One region of the Streptoverticillium reticulum genome, then DNA from elsewhere that is predicted to be linked to it. Evidence: riboswitches for the same ligand, from Rfam matches in the RefSeq annotation. Region 1 holds a riboswitch; each other region holds the start of a gene.

The links. Region 1 has a riboswitch for cobalamin ahead of metE (5-methyltetrahydropteroyltriglutamate--homocysteine S-methyltransferase). Riboswitches for the same ligand answer to the same signal wherever they lie in the genome.
Region 2: another riboswitch for cobalamin. It lies ahead of ACMATS_RS27015 (prenyltransferase/squalene oxidase repeat-containing protein); the one in region 1 lies ahead of metE (5-methyltetrahydropteroyltriglutamate--homocysteine S-methyltransferase).
Region 3: another riboswitch for cobalamin. It lies ahead of cobN (cobaltochelatase subunit CobN); the one in region 1 lies ahead of metE (5-methyltetrahydropteroyltriglutamate--homocysteine S-methyltransferase).
Region 4: another riboswitch for cobalamin. It lies ahead of ACMATS_RS13270 (ribonucleoside-diphosphate reductase subunit alpha); the one in region 1 lies ahead of metE (5-methyltetrahydropteroyltriglutamate--homocysteine S-methyltransferase).

Annotation. Positions count from the first base shown of each region.
Region 1 is NZ_CP179755.1:7,976,900-7,980,632, forward strand. Features, by position in the region: gene ACMATS_RS36345 (helix-turn-helix domain-containing protein) at 1-464, shown strand, start outside; gene ACMATS_RS36350 (dihydrofolate reductase family protein) at 472-1,068, opposite strand; cobalamin riboswitch at 1,521-1,686, shown strand; gene metE (5-methyltetrahydropteroyltriglutamate--homocysteine S-methyltransferase) at 1,855-3,733, shown strand, end outside.
Region 2 is NZ_CP179755.1:5,866,226-5,869,958, reverse strand. Features, by position in the region: gene ACMATS_RS27020 (aldehyde dehydrogenase) at 1-651, opposite strand, end outside; cobalamin riboswitch at 775-912, shown strand; gene ACMATS_RS27015 (prenyltransferase/squalene oxidase repeat-containing protein) at 1,030-2,295, shown strand; gene ACMATS_RS27010 (SCO2322 family protein) at 2,301-2,939, shown strand; gene ACMATS_RS27005 (CbiQ family ECF transporter T component) at 2,962-3,733, shown strand, end outside.
Region 3 is NZ_CP179755.1:1,512,355-1,516,087, reverse strand. Features, by position in the region: gene cobG (precorrin-3B synthase) at 1-1,073, opposite strand, end outside; cobalamin riboswitch at 1,204-1,330, shown strand; gene cobN (cobaltochelatase subunit CobN) at 1,362-3,733, shown strand, end outside.
Region 4 is NZ_CP179755.1:2,974,550-2,978,282, forward strand. Features, by position in the region: gene ACMATS_RS13250 (DUF6879 family protein) at 1-129, shown strand, start outside; gene ACMATS_RS13255 (helix-turn-helix domain-containing protein) at 126-956, shown strand; gene ACMATS_RS13260 (hypothetical protein) at 990-1,283, shown strand; gene ACMATS_RS13265 (hypothetical protein) at 1,591-1,905, opposite strand; cobalamin riboswitch at 2,152-2,287, shown strand; gene ACMATS_RS13270 (ribonucleoside-diphosphate reductase subunit alpha) at 2,450-3,733, shown strand, end outside.

The DNA.
Region 1 (3,733 bases):
CCGTCGACGTGCAGGGCAAGAACGGCCAGGCCGTCGTGCTGCGGGCCCTGCACGTACGCGTCCTCAAGAGCACGGCGCCCCTGGCCTGGTCGGGGTATTCGATGGGCGACGGCTGCGGTGGCGGTCTCACCCCGGCCTTCTTCGACGTCGACCTCGACCGCGACCGGCCCACCGCCCGTCCCGCGGCGGGGGAGCAGGGCGACATCAAGATCCCGGCCACCGACTTCCCGTACAAGGTCTCCTCGACGGACCCGCAGCCGCTGGACATCGTCGCCCGCACCACCGGCCACGACGTGACCTGGGAACTGGAGCTGGAGTGGAGCAGCGGCGGCCGGTCCGGGACCTTGAAGATCGACGACCACGGGCAGCCGTTCCGCACGACCGCGGTCAAGGACCGGCCGCAGTACACCTGGCGGTTCGACCAGAAGGTGTGGGAGCCGCTGCCCGACTACGCACGGAGGTAGCCGACCTCTACCCCTGGGGGACCGGCCGGTAGGTGCACATGTGCACGCCCGTGCCGCTGGTGACCGAGGAGACCAGCTCGAAGGTGCGCAGCACCCCGTCGTCGGTGAAGATCCGCTTCCCGCCGCCGAGGAGCACCGGCGTGATCATGAGCCGCAGCTCGTCGACCAGGCCCTCGCCCAGGAGGGTGCGGACGAGCGTGGGGCTGCCCATGACCTGCAGGTCGCCGCCGTCGGCGGCGCGCAGTTCGCGGATGCGGGCCAGTGCCTGGTCGCCGGGGATGCGCGTGGTGTTGTTCCACGTCAGCTCGGCGTCCCCCAGGGTCCCGGTCACGACGTACTTCGGGAGGGAGTTCATCCGGTCGGCGAACGGATCGCCGGCCCGCTCCGGCCACGCCGCGGCCATCGTCTGCCACGTGCGGCGCCCGAACAGCAGTGCCTCGGTCCTGCCCAGGGCCTCGGAGATGGCCCCGCCCATCACCTCCGGGTCGAAGAACGGGTGCGACCAGCCGCCGTGGGCGAAGCCGCCGTCGGTGTCCTCCTCGGCTCCGCCGGGTGCCTGCACGACGCCGTCCAGGCTCATGAATTCACTGACCACGATGCGCACGGGATTTCACTCCTCGTTCTTCGAAACCGCAGGACGCGGCACGTGTTCGCGCCGCCGGGACGATCGTCGCACCGACCACTGACAACGCCGCGGTGCCAGGGCCTGTCCGGCGGATCTTCGCTCGTGGGTGCGGGTGTGCGCCCCGTAAGGGGCGCGGGGCTGTTGACATATGCGGCTCCGCCGCGTGGGCGCGACCGGCCACCGACGGCCTGCAGCCGACGCACCACCCCAGGGGTCCGGGGCGCAGCCCCGAGAACCTCGGCTGCGGGCGCGTCGTGGCCGGTCGCGCAGTTCCCCGCGCCCCTTACGGGGCGCTTCGGTGCCGGGCACAAGGAGAGCCCAAACGTGGTTCATGACACACGGACTTGCGTGACCGGCATGTGAACACCGCTGTTCAAGTACCGGATCCCCGCCCTAGGGTGGCGCGTGCAGCTGGTTCGCCCTGCTCGCCAGGCAGGCGCGTCGTAAGAGGGAACCCGGTGGGAATCCGGGACTGCCCCGCAGCGGTGAGCGGGAACGACCGCCGTCATACGCACTGGGCCCTGTGACGGGTCCGGGAAGCGACGGCCAGTAGGTGTCTGCCTTCGGCAGATGTGCCCGTGAGTCCGAAGACCTGCCCGTTGCCCGCGCGCGACCGATCGTGCGCGGAGATCTCGGTGACCTCGAGGGCGGGTCGGCGTATCCATCGAACGGGCGCTCCACGGCTGTGGCGTGGTCCGTCCGCCAACCCCTTCGCGTTCTCGCCGCGTTCCGAGATCCAGGATGCAGCTCGCGAAGGAGAGTTTTGTGACCAGCAAGTCCGCAGCCGCGGCAGCCCGCGCCACCGTGTACGGCTACCCCCGCCAAGGCCGCAACCGCGAACTGAAGAAGGCGATCGAGGGCTACTGGAAGGGCCGCGTCACCGCCGACGCCCTCCGGGAGACGGCCGCCGGACTGCGCCGCACCACCTGGCGGCAGCTCGCCGAGGCCGGCATCCACGAGGTGCCGACCGGCGACTTCTCGTACTACGACCACGTCCTGGACACCAGCGTCATGGTCGGTGCGATCCCCGCCCGGCACCGCGCGGCCGTCGAAGCCGACGCCCTGGACGGCTACTTCGCGATGGCCCGCGGCACCCAGGACGTGGCGCCGCTGGAGATGACCAAGTGGTTCGACACCAACTACCACTACCTGGTCCCGGAACTCGGCCCCGACACCGTCTTCACCACCGACTCCGCCAAGCAGCTCGCCGAGCTCGAGGAGGCCCTCGCCCTGGGCCTGGCCGCGCGCCCCGTCCTGGTCGGTCCCGTCACCTACCTCCTGCTCGCGAAGCCCGCGCCCGGCGTCGGGCCCGGCTTCGAACCGCTCACGCTCCTCGACCGGTTGCTGCCCGTCTACGCCGAAGTGCTGGCGGACCTCAGGGCCGCCGGCGCCGAGTGGGTGCAGCTCGACGAGCCCGCCCTGGTCCAGGACCGCACCCCGGCCGAGCTGAACGCCGCCGCCCGCGCCTACCGCGAACTGGGCGCCCTCACCGACCGGCCGAAGCTGCTGGTCGCCTCCTACTTCGACCGCCTCGGCGAGGCCCTGCCGGTCCTGGCCAAGGCTCCGGTCGAGGGCCTGGCCCTCGACTTCACCCGGTCCGCGGCCGCCAACCTCGACGACCTCGCGGCCGTCGGCGGTCTGCCCGGCAAACGCCTGGTCGCCGGCGTGGTCAACGGCCGCAACGTGTGGATCAACGACCTGGAGAAATCGCTGGCCACCCTCGGCACCCTCCTCGGCCTCGCAGGCCGCGTCGACGTCGCGGCCTCCTGCTCCCTGCTGCACGTCCCGCTCGACGCCACGGCCGAACGGGACATCGACCCGCAGATCGTCCGCTGGCTCGCCTTCGCCCGCCAGAAGACGGGCGAGATCGTCACGCTGGCCCGCGCACTGGAGCGCGGCACCGACTCCGTCGCGGCCGAACTCGCCGCCAATCGAGCGGATCTGGCCTCCCGGGCAGGATCCGCCATCACCCACGACCCTGCCGTGCGCGCCCGCAGTGCCGCCGTCACCGAGGCCGACACGCACCGCTCGCAGCGCTACGGCCTGCGCGCAGCGGCCCAACGCGACCGTCTCGGACTGCCGTTGCTGCCGACCACCACCATCGGCTCCTTCCCGCAGACCAGCGAGCTGCGCACCGCCCGCGCCGGCCTGCGCGCCGGACGCATCGGCACGGCCGCCTACGAGGAGCGCATCGAGGCCGAGATCCGCGAGGTCGTCGCCTTCCAGGAGGAGGCCGGCATCGACGTGCTCGTCCACGGCGAGCCCGAACGCAACGACATGGTCCAGTACTTCGCCGAACAGCTCACCGGCTACCTGGCCACGCAGCACGGCTGGGTCCAGTCCTACGGAACCCGCTACGTCCGCCCGCCGATCCTCGCCGGCGACATCTCCCGCCCCGAACCGATGACCGTCCGCTGGACCCGCTACGCCCAGTCGCTCACCGACCGGCCGGTCAAGGGCATGCTGACCGGACCCGTCACCATGCTCGCCTGGTCCTTCGTCCGCGACGACCAGCCGCTTGCCGAGACCGCCCGGCAGGTCGCCCTCGCGTTGCGCGACGAGGTGAACGACCTGGAGGCGGCGGGCGCTTCGGTGATCCAGGCCGACGAGCCCGCCCTGCGCGAGACCCTCCCGCTGCGCAGGG
Region 2 (3,733 bases), 2.1 Mb from region 1:
GTACTCGCCGGTCTCCCGCCCGGCGGGCAGGACCGACAGCACGCCCTCCGGCAGCCCTGCCTCCGCGGCGATCTCCGCGAGGAGGTACGCGTCCAGCGGCGTCTCGGGCGACGGCTTGAGGATCACCGAGCAGCCGGCCAGCAGCGCGGGCGCCAGCTTCGTGGCCGCGGTGAACTGCGGCACGTTCCAGGGCACCACGGCCGCCACCACCCCGACCGGCTCGCGCCGCACGAGCAGCGGGCCGAGCGCGCCGGCCCGGCGTTCCTCGTAGGGGAAGTCCCGGGCCACGGAGATGGCGCAGTCCCACACCATCACCGCGCCGAGCGCCTGCGCGAGGACGCTCCAGGAGTAGGGGGAGCCGTTCTGCGCGGAGATGACGCGGGCGAACTCCTCGTACCGGGCGGCGATCGCGTCCTTGATGCGGGTGACGACCGCGATCCGCTCGTCCGGCGGCAGCCCGGCCCACACCCCGGAGTCGAAGGCGGTACGGGCCGCGACCACGGCCCGGTCCACGTCGGCGGGCGCGGCGTGCGGCACGCGCCCGATGGTCTCCTCGGTGTGCGGCGAGACGACGTCGAGCACGGCGTCCGTCGCCGGTTCCACCATGGTGCCGCCGATGAAGAGCTGTCCGTGCTCGGCGATTCCGGTCATCTGTGACCCCTCCCTATCTGACGTCCCATCAGATGCCCCATCAGATGGGGATAGCAGCTCCCCGCAGGACGGGCAATGCATGCGCATGTGCGGTACGTAACCGCCCCGCCACGCATGCGGGCATCCGGTTAAGGTGTCCGGGACAACTTCATCCCACCTCGGAACGGGGGAAGCCGGTGCGAATCCGGCGCTGACCCGCAACCGTGAGCAGGGCCCCGGGCCCTGTGAGCCGGAGCACCCGTACCGAGGCGGAAAAGGCTCACCCGTCGAGGTATGCGGGGCCGGGCCGGTGCCCCGCGCCCCGGCGCGGCGACCGCCGCGCGGCTGCGTACGCCCTCCCGTACGGACTCGTACAGACACCGAGAGGCACCGACCCCCATGGCCCCCTCCTTCGCCGTCCACGCGCGCCGCGGCGCCGTGGCCCTGGCCACCGCCGCCGTGCTGGGCGCCGCCGCAGCGCCCGCGGCCTTCGCCGACGGCTCCCCGTCCCCGGCGGCCCCGGGTCTGTACGGCGCCAAGGACCCCAAGTTCGACGGTGTCTTCCGGCAGTCGCTCGCCCTCGTCGCCCAGCACGCGGTGGGCGTCTCCCCGGCCCCCGCGGCCGTGGACTGGCTGGCGGGCCAGCAGTGCTCCGACGGCGGCTTCGCCGGCTACCGGGCCGACACCGGCAAGGCCTGCGACCCCAAGGCCGGCGAGTTCACGGACGCGACCTCCGCCGCCGTGCAGGGCCTCGCCGCCGTGGGCGGCCGGGACGGCGCCGTGCAGAAGGGCCTCGGCTGGCTCAAGGAGCACCAGAACGAGGACGGCGGCTGGGGCATGACCCCCGGCGCGGCCAGCGACGCCAACTCCACCTCCATCGCGGCCGGCGCCTTCGCCGCCGCGGGCCAGGACCCGGCGAAGGCCACCGGCAAGGGCGGCAAGAGCCCGTACGACGCGCTGCTGTCCTTCCAGCTCGGCTGCGACAAGAAGGAGGACGAGCGCGGCGCGTTCGCCTACCTCCCGCAGAACGGCGAGCTGCAGGCCAACGACCTCGCCTCGACCGCGGCCGCCCTGGCCGCCCTCGGCAAGGGCTTCGGGGCCGGTGCACCGGACAAGGGCGACAAGCCCGTCAAGCCGCTGGACTGCGCGGGCGACGACAGCGCGAAGCCCAAGGACGCGGCCGCTGCGGCCGACGCCGTCGCCGGCTACCTGGCGAAGAAGCTCGACGCGAACGGCGGGCAGCTGAAGTCCTCGATGCCGGGCGCCCCGGAGGGCCCCGACTTCGGCGCCACCGCCGACGCCGTGATCGCCCTCGCCGCGGGCGGGCACCGCGAGGCGGCCGGCAAGCCGCTGGCGTGGCTGCAGTCCAAGGACAGCAAGACCGCCGAGTGGGCCGCGGGCGACCCGGGCCGCCTCGCCAAGCTGATCCTCGCCGCGCACACCGCGGGCGCCGACCCGCGCGCCTTCGGCGGCGCGGACCTGGTGCAGCAGCTCGCCGCGACGGGCCCGAAGCCGGAGGCCGCGGCTTCGGAGAAGCCGTCGGCCGAGGAGAAGAAGGACGGCGGCAGCGACTCCACCCGCTGGTGGGTCCTGGGCGCCGCCTTCATCGCCAGCGTCGGCGTCGGCATCCTCCTCAGCGGCCGCATGAAGAAGAACCAGCAGTGACACGGGTGATGCGCGGAGCCGGTGCGCTTCTGGCGGCCGGGATGCTCGCAGTGCTCGGCGCGGCCCCCGCGCAGGCGGCCGGCTACCGCTACTGGTCCTTCTGGCAGGCGGCGGGCGGCGGCAAGGACTGGACGTACGCCACGCAGGGCCCCGCCACCGCACGCCCCGGCGACGGGGAGACGATCGGCTTCCGCTTCGCCGTCAGCGAGGACTCCGCGCAGGCGGCGAAGCCGCGGGGCGCGGCCGACTTCGCGGCGGTGTGCGACGCCACGCCCGCGAAGGACGGCAGCAAGCGGGTGGCCGTCGTCCTCGACTTCGGCACGGCCGCGGACGCCCCCGCGGGCGCCGCCCCGCCGGCCGCGCGCACCGCGTGCGCGCAGGTCGGCACGGACGCGAGCGCCGGGGAGGCGCTGGCCGCGGTGGCGAAGCCGCTGCGCTACAACTCCTCCGCGCTGCTGTGCGCGATCGCCGGATACCCGGAGTCGGGCTGCGGCGAGCAGGTGGGCGGCGGCAGCAGGCCCGCGGCCGGACCGGAGAAGAAGAAGGACGACGGCGGGCCCTCCGCCGGCCTGGTCGCGGGCATCGCGGCCGTGGCCGTCCTCGGCGCGGCCGCCGTCTGGCAGACCCGCCGCCGGCGCGGATAGGAACGCGGACAGGGAACATCGGGTGAGGAACAGCGGCGCTCTGCACGCCGGCGCATGGTGGATCTGGGCCCTGGGGCTGGCCGCGGCGGCATCGCGGACGACCAACCCCCTGCTGCTCGGCCTGCTCGTCGGCGTCGCGGGCTATGTGGTGGCGGCCCGGCGGACGGACGCGCCGTGGGCGCGCTCGTACGGGGCGTTCCTCAAGCTCGGGCTGGCCGTCATCGGCATCCGCCTGGTCTTCGCGGTGCTCCTGGGCTCGCCGATCCCCGGTACGCACACGCTGCTCACGCTCCCCGAGGTCCCGCTGCCCGACTGGGCGCGCGGGGTGCGCATCGGCGGCCGGGTGACCGCGGAGGGCCTGGTCTTCGCCCTGTACGACGGGCTGAAGCTGGCCGCCCTGCTGGTCTGCGTGGGCGCGGCGAACGCCCTCGCCAACCCGGCGCGGCTGCTGAAGTCCCTGCCGGGTGCGCTGTACGAGGCCGGGGTGGCGGTCGTGGTCGCGATGACGTTCGCGCCGAACCTGGTCGCGGACGTGGCCCGGCTGCGCGCCGCCCGGCGCCTGCGGGGCCGCCCGGACCGGGGCCCGAAGGCCCTGCTGCAGGTGGGGGTGCCGGTGCTGGAGGGCGCGCTGGAACGGTCGGTGGCCATGGCGGCGGCGATGGACGCACGGGGCTACGGGCGCACGGCCCAAGTCCCGCGCTCCGTACGGCACGTGACGAACGTCCTGACGCTCGGGGGCCTGACCGGGGTGTGCGCCGGGACGTACGGGCTGCTGGCGGACGAGGGTGCCGGGT
Region 3 (3,733 bases), 6.5 Mb from region 1:
AGGCAGGCCGCCGCGTCCGCCCGTACGTCCGCAAGGGACTTGGCGCATCCGGGGCGGCCGGCGCACGCGCCCGCGCGGTGCCAGGCGGAGTCGGCCGAGGTGACCAGGCCCGCCTCCGCGAGGGCCGCCAGGCGGGCGGGGGCCGCGTCGGCCGGGAGGCCGGGGACGACGACGCCGCGCCAGGGGGTCACCCGGAGTTCGCCCGTGCCGGCGATGGCCGTCTCGTACAACTGCCGCCATTGACCGGTGCTCAGGCGGCCGAGCGGGGCCGTGACCGACAGCGCGGTCCGGCCGCCGGGGCCGGGGACGAGCCCGGGGGCCGTGGGGACGCCCGGCTGCGGAGCACTCTGGGCCGGTTCGGCGGCGATGCCTTCGGCGGTGAGCCGCTGCCCCAACACGTCGAGCCGCGGCCGCTGTCCGGCGGGGAGCTCGGCGATCCGCCAGGCGGTGCTGCCGGTGCGGCGCCGCTCGTCCAGGAACCACTCGGCCGCGAGCACGGCCGCGCGCGGGGCGTGCGCGGCGGGGATGCGCAGGCAGGAGCCGGTTGCCGCGTAGGAGAGCAGGGCGTGCCCGTCGTCCGTTGCGATCAATGTCACATCGGGGGCGAGGGCGGCGATATCGCCGCGGCCGTCGTCCAGACCGAAGAGGAAACGTCCGGAAAGTTTAGTGATGTCCGGGTTCGCACAGAGGAGTTGGTCCAGTGCGCGGGACCAGGCCTGGACGTCGGCGGGAGCCGGGCCGTCGAGGCCGCAGAGCGGGGACGCCGCCACGTTCCGTACGCGGTCGTGCCGTTCGGAGGGCAGCAGGCCCGCTTCGTGAAGGCGGCTGCCGAGTTCGCCGCCGCAGGCTTCGGGGAGGCCGCGGAGCTGGACGTTGCCGCGGGAGGTGAGGTCGAGGTGCCCGTCGCCCAGTTCGTCGGACAGCCGTGCCAGCGCTTCGGCCTGACGGTTCGTCAGAAGTCCGCCCGGCAGCCGGACGCGGGCCAGGGCGCCGTCGTCCGCGGGGTGCAACCGGACCGCACCGGGGCAGCGGTCGCCGCCGGTGCGGGCAGGGGGGTCGGAGGGGGCGGGCATGGCGGCGAGCATACCCACGGTGGGGGTGGCGGTGCCGGGCTTGTCCGTCGGCTGCGGGCCGGTGGGAGCTGGTCGCGCAGTTCCTCGCGCCCCTTGACGGGGCGCCCCCTTCGGGGCGCGCCCCCGCTAGTATGACCACGCCAGCGACGGCGACAGGGGAGGAAGCCGGTGTGATTCCGGTACGGTCCCGCCACTGTGAGCACGGCGGTGAGACGCCGGGCGAGTCAGGAACTCCCGCCGTCCTCACGACCACCCGGGGCGCGGACCCCGAGGAAGGCCAGCCGCAGCATGCGCATCCTTCTCCTGTCGACGTCCGACACCGACCTGCTCAGCGCCCGCGCGGCCGGCGGACCGGTGCCGTACCGGCTCGCCAACCCCGCCCGGCTGGACCGCGAAGAGCTGCCCGCTCTGCTGGAGGGCACCGACCTCGTCGTCGTACGGCTCCTCGGCGGCGTCCGCGCCTGGCAGGAAGGGCTCGACCTGCTGCTCGCCGGGGACAGGCCCGTCGTCGTCCTGACCGGTGAACAGGCGCCCGACGCCCAGCTGATGGAGCACTCGACCGTGCCCATCGGCATCGCCGCCGAGGCCCACGCCTACCTTGCCCACGGCGGGCCCGCCAACCTCGACCAGCTGGCGCGGTTCCTCTCCGACACCGTGCTGCTGACCGGCCACGGCTTCGAACCGCCCGCCTCCGCCCCCTCGTGGGGCGAGCTCGAGCGCACCCCGAAGGCGGCGAACCCGGACGGCCCGCTCGTCGCCGTGCTCTACTACCGTGCCCACCACATGAGCGGCAACACCGCTTTCGTCGACGCCCTCTGCGGTGCCGTCGAGGACGCGGGCGGCCGGGCGCTGCCGCTGTACGTCGCCTCGCTGCGCGCCCCCGAGCCCGAACTCGTCGACGCCCTGCGCGCGGCCGACGTCGTCGTCACCACCGTGCTCGCCGCGGGCGGCACCAAGCCCGCCGATGCCTCGGCCGGCGGCGACGACGAGTCCTGGGACGCCGGCGCCCTCGCCTCCCTGGACGTGCCCGTCCTGCAGGCCCTGTGCCTGACCGGGCCGCGCAGCGCGTGGGAGGAGAACGACGAGGGCCTCTCCCCACTCGACGCCGCGACCCAGGTCGCCGTCCCGGAGTTCGACGGGCGCATCATCACCGTCCCGTTCTCCTTCAAGGAGGTCGACGAGGACGGCCTGCCCGCCTACGTCGCCGACCCCGAGCGCGCCGCCCGCGTCGCCGGCATCGCCGTGCGCCACGCCCGCCTGCGCCACATCCCGGCCGCCGAGAAGCGGATCGCCCTCGTCCTCTCCGCCTACCCCACCAAGCACTCACGCATCGGCAACGCCGTCGGTCTCGACACCCCCGCCAGCGCCGTCGCGCTGCTGCGCCGGCTGCGCGCGGAGGGCTACGACTTCGGGAACGAGGCCGAAGAGCCCGTTCCCGGGCTGGAGTCGGGCGACGGCGACGAGCTCATCTACGCCCTCATCGAGGCCGGCGGCCACGACCAGGACTGGCTCACCGAGGAGCAGCTCGCCCGCAACCCCGTCCGCATCCCGGCCGCCGACTACAAGCGCTGGTACGACCGACTCCCGGCCGAACTGCGCGAGGCCGTCGAGGAACACTGGGGGCCCGCGCCCGGCGAGATGTTCCTCGACCGCAGCCGCAACCCCGAGGGCGACATCGTGCTGGCCGCCCTGCGCCGCGGCAACCTGCTGGTCCTCATCCAGCCGCCGCGCGGCTTCGGCGAGAACCCCATCGCCATCTACCACGACCCCGACCTGCCGCCCTCGCACCACTACCTGGCCGCCTACCGCTGGATCGCGGCCACCCGCGAGGACGGCGGCTTCGGCGCCGACGCGATGGTCCACCTCGGCAAGCACGGCAACCTGGAGTGGCTGCCCGGCAAGAACGCCGGCCTGTCCGCGGCCTGCGGCCCCGACGCCGCCCTCGGCGACCTCCCGCTCGTCTACCCGTTCCTCGTCAACGACCCGGGCGAGGGCACCCAGGCCAAGCGCCGCGCCCACGCCACGCTCGTCGACCACCTCGTGCCGCCGATGGCCCGTGCCGAGTCCTACGGCGACATCGCGCGCCTGGAGCAACTCCTCGACGAATACGCCCAGATCTCGTCCATGGACCCGGCCAAGCTCCCGGCCATCCGCGCCCAGATCTGGACCCTGATCCAGGCCGCCCGCCTCGACCACGACCTCGGCATGGAGGAGCGTCCCGAGGACGACGGCTTCGACGACTTCCTGCTGCACGTCGACGGCTGGCTGTGCGAGGTCAAGGACGCCCAGATCCGCGACGGCCTGCACGTCCTGGGCAACGCGCCCACCGGCCCCGAGCGCGTCAACCTGGTCCTGTCCATCCTGCGCGCCCGGCAGATCTGGGGCGGCACCGCCGCCCTGCCCGGCCTGCGCGAGGCCCTCGGCCTCGACGAGTCCGCCGCGACGCGGACCACGGCCGACGAGGCGGAGGAGAAGGCGCGCGCCCTGGTCCAGGCCATGGAGGACGCGGGCTGGGACCCGGCGGCCGTGCCCACCGAGCACGGCGAACAGGTCGCCGCGATCCTGGAGTTCGCCGCCCGCGAGGTCGTGCCGCGGCTGGCCGCGACCACCGACGAGATCGACCACGCCGTGCACGCCCTCGCCGGCGGCTTCGTTCCCGC
Region 4 (3,733 bases), 5.0 Mb from region 1:
GGGGCGGGAAAGTTCCTCGGATCCGAGTTCGTCGGATCCGACCGGCTGTCCGAGTTCACGACGTACCGGGATACAGCACTCGCCCACGCCGAGCCGTTCCCTGAATGGTGGGCGAAGCACGGCGAGTGAACCGAGCCGACCTGGGAGCCGCGCTGCGGGCGCTCCGGCAGGCCTCCGGTCTGGAGGCCAAGACCGTCGCCCGCGGCGCAGTCATGTCCAGGTCCAAGCTGAGCAAGATCGAGACAGGCAATGTTGCGCCCAGTGTGGTCGATGTGGCGCAGATCCTCACCGCCATAGGTGTTTCCGAAGAAGTCAAGGCCGAGTACATGGCGGCGGCACGGGCCGCCGCCACCGAAGCGACGGCCTGGCGGCTCTATCGCCGGCTGGGGTACCACCGCAAACAGCAACAGGTCCAGGCACTCGAGTCGAAGACGACGCTCTTGCGGCTGTTTCAGCCTTCGTTGGTCCCGGGCCTGCTCCAGACACCTGAATATGTGCGGGCCGTCTGGGCCCGGAAGGAGTTGACTGAGGAGCAGTTGGCTCAGGTTGTCGGAGCACGTCTGGCACGCCAGAGCGTCCTTTATGACACGTCCAAGTCGTTCCGGTTCATCATCACCGAGCCCGTGCTGCGCTGGCGAATCGTTGCACCATTGGTCATGGTGGGCCAGCTGGACCGACTTATTTCGGTATCCCGTCTGCCGAATTCCGACATTCGCGTCGTGCCGCTTTCGGCAGAGCAGAACGACTTCCCGGCACACTCCTTCTCCATCAAGGACGAGCGACTGGTGACCGTCGAGACTGTTCACGCAGAACTGGTCGTCACCGACCCCAGAGACATCGAGCTCTATGTAAGGAAGTTCACCGGCTTCGGAGAGGTCGCCGTTTCGGGCGACGATGCACGGACCCTCATCGCACGTATCCGGGACAACTTTTTGCGCGAGCAGGAAACCGTCTAGAACCACTTCGGTCGCGGCATTCACGATGTGCCCATGACCCCGGAAACCGAATCAGCCGCACGCCAAGCCGACGCCTTCATGGCGGGCAAACGCCGTGCCGACGACGTCGCCTTCATGCTCGGGCGCGTGCTGGCGCACATGGGCATCAGGATCGGCGACCCGGATTCCTGGCCCCAACTGGCCGGGCGCGCCTCCCTGTCCGGCGAGCCGCACGTGTACCTGGGGACCGTTCCCCTGGCCACGGCCCGCAAAGTGATCGATGCCCTGCTCTACGCGCAGGCCGCGAAGCGGAAGCAGGACGATCGCGACCTCGGCCACGACGGCTGACTGTCCGGACCTCTCCCGTCCGCCCGCAGCGGTGCAGAGGTCAGGCCAGGGCCAAGAGCCGCACCGTGGTCACCACGCCGCCTCGCTCCGGTGTTCCAGCCACATGGCAGGCCGCCCTGAACAGCCCTGGTTGCCGGAGTTCAGCCAACCCGTCCTCGTTGACGCGAGGCGCTCCCGGTACATACGGATTGTCGGCGAACGTCCGCAGTGCGGCCGCGATCCGCTGGAAGGCGTCCGCATTGTTCTTCAGGAGGGTTGTCGAGGGTGCGGGAGACATCGTCGCTGTAGAGCAGAGCGAAACGCCTGCTCACGCTGCCCCCTGGACACCGTGGCTGTCGCTGCGGCTGTCGAGGTAGGCCTCGTGGTCGATCGCGGCGGAGCGGTCACCCGCACGGGCCCGGGCACAGGCCTCGGCGACGCGCGGATCGTCGCCGGTCGCCTCCCACACCCAGTCCATGAAGAGAGTCATGAGGTCGGCGACGGGCGTCGTCTCCACGGCCTCGGTGAAGGCCTCTCTCCGATGCTCGGGCAGGAAGTCGCGTACGTCACGGATGGTGGCCCGGACCGTGACCGTCTCGCCGCGGAAGGTCGTGGTGATCACGGGGGTCTGCTGTGCGCTCATGCCGCTTCTCCTGACGGGCGGTCGGCCCGGCCGTCCGCCGGGCCCGACGTGGCTGTCCGAGCCGTTCGATCCTAGGGCAGCCAACCCCCGCCCGGGGCGGTTTCCAGGCCCGTGAAGAGCCCCTGAAGCCCCCTCACCGCGCCCCCGCGGCCCACCCCCCAACCCCCCGCACACCCCCACCCGTTAGCACATTCCGCAACCATCCGACGACGCCCCGACACAACATGTGGGGGCGCTCCCGACCCCCGGCACTAGATGTATGCTCGTCCTCGCTGTCGCCGCAGGGGAATCCGGTGGAAATCCGGAACTGTCCCGCAACGGTGAATGTATGCGCATATGCGCTCCACAAGTCCGAGGACCTGCCGCCAGCGCGCCCACGTCCGAGCCGCCCCAGGGCTTGGCATGGGTGACGAACACGTCCGGGCCCCGCGGGTTGGGCCGATGGGCGCTGTCCGGCATGCCCCGAAGAAGTGTGCCGGTACGCGTTCCGTCGAGTGCCTCCCGAGCGGCCCCAGCCGACCAGCCGAGCGAGGGAGAGCCACACGTGACCATCGCGCCCGCCGATCCGGTCTCAGCAGCCACTGCGGAGGAGACCGGCGGCCCCGGGACCGCGCTGCTGCGCACCCTGACCGATCTCACCGCCGATCTGCCCGCCACCGACCCCGGCAAGGTCGCCGCCGCCGCGCTGCGCGGCCGGCACCCCGGGTCGGACGAGGCCGAGCTGCGGTCCCTGGCCACCGAGGCCGCCGCCGGGCTGATCGCCGAGGAGCCGGAGTACTCGCGGCTCGCGGCGCGGCTGCTCACGCTCGCCATCCGGGAGGAGGCGGCCGGGCAGGGCGCGGTCTCCTTCTCCGCCTCCGTCGCCGTCGGGCACCGTGAGGGCCTGATCGCCGACGGCACCGCCGCGTTCGTCGCCGAGCACGCCGCGCGGCTCGACGCGCTCGTGGACGGCGCCCTCGCCGACGGCGCCGACGACCGGTTCGGGTACTTCGGCCTGCGGACGCTCCACAGCCGCTACCTGCTCCGGCACCCGATCACCCGCAACGTGATCGAGACCCCGCAGCACTTCCTGCTGCGCGTCGCCTGCGGCCTGGCCGAGGACCACTCCGTCCGGGCCCTGGAGGACGTCGCCGAGCTCTACCGGCTCACCAGCACGCTCTCGTACCTGCCGTCCTCCCCCACGCTCTTCAACTCCGGCACGCGCCACCCGCAGATGTCGTCCTGCTACCTGCTGGACTCGCCGCTGGACGAGCTGGACTCGATCTACGACCGCTACCACCAGGTCGCGCGGCTGTCGAAGCACGCGGGCGGCATCGGGCTCTCCTACTCCCGCATCCGCTCCCGCGGTTCTCTGATCCGCGGCACCAACGGGCACTCCAACGGCATCGTGCCGTTCCTGCGCACCCTCGACGCCTCCGTCGCCGCGGTCAACCAGGGCGGCCGGCGCAAGGGCGCGGCCTGCGTCTACCTGGAGACCTGGCACGCGGACATCGAGGAGTTCCTGGAGCTCCGCGACAACACGGGCGAAGAGGCCCGCCGCACCCACAACCTCAACATCGCGCACTGGATTCCGGACGAGTTCATGCGCCGCGTCGAGGCGGACGCCGACTGGTCGCTGTTCTCCCCGGCGGACACCCCCGACCTGGTCGACCTGTGGGGCGACGAGTTCGACGCCGCGTACCGTGCGTACGAGGCCCAGGGCAAGGCCGTCAAGCAGATCCCGGCCCGCGTCCTCTACGCCCGCATGATGCGCACCCTCGCGCAGACCGGCAACGGCTGGATGACGTTCAAGGACGCCTCCAACCGCACCGCCAACCAGACCGCCGAG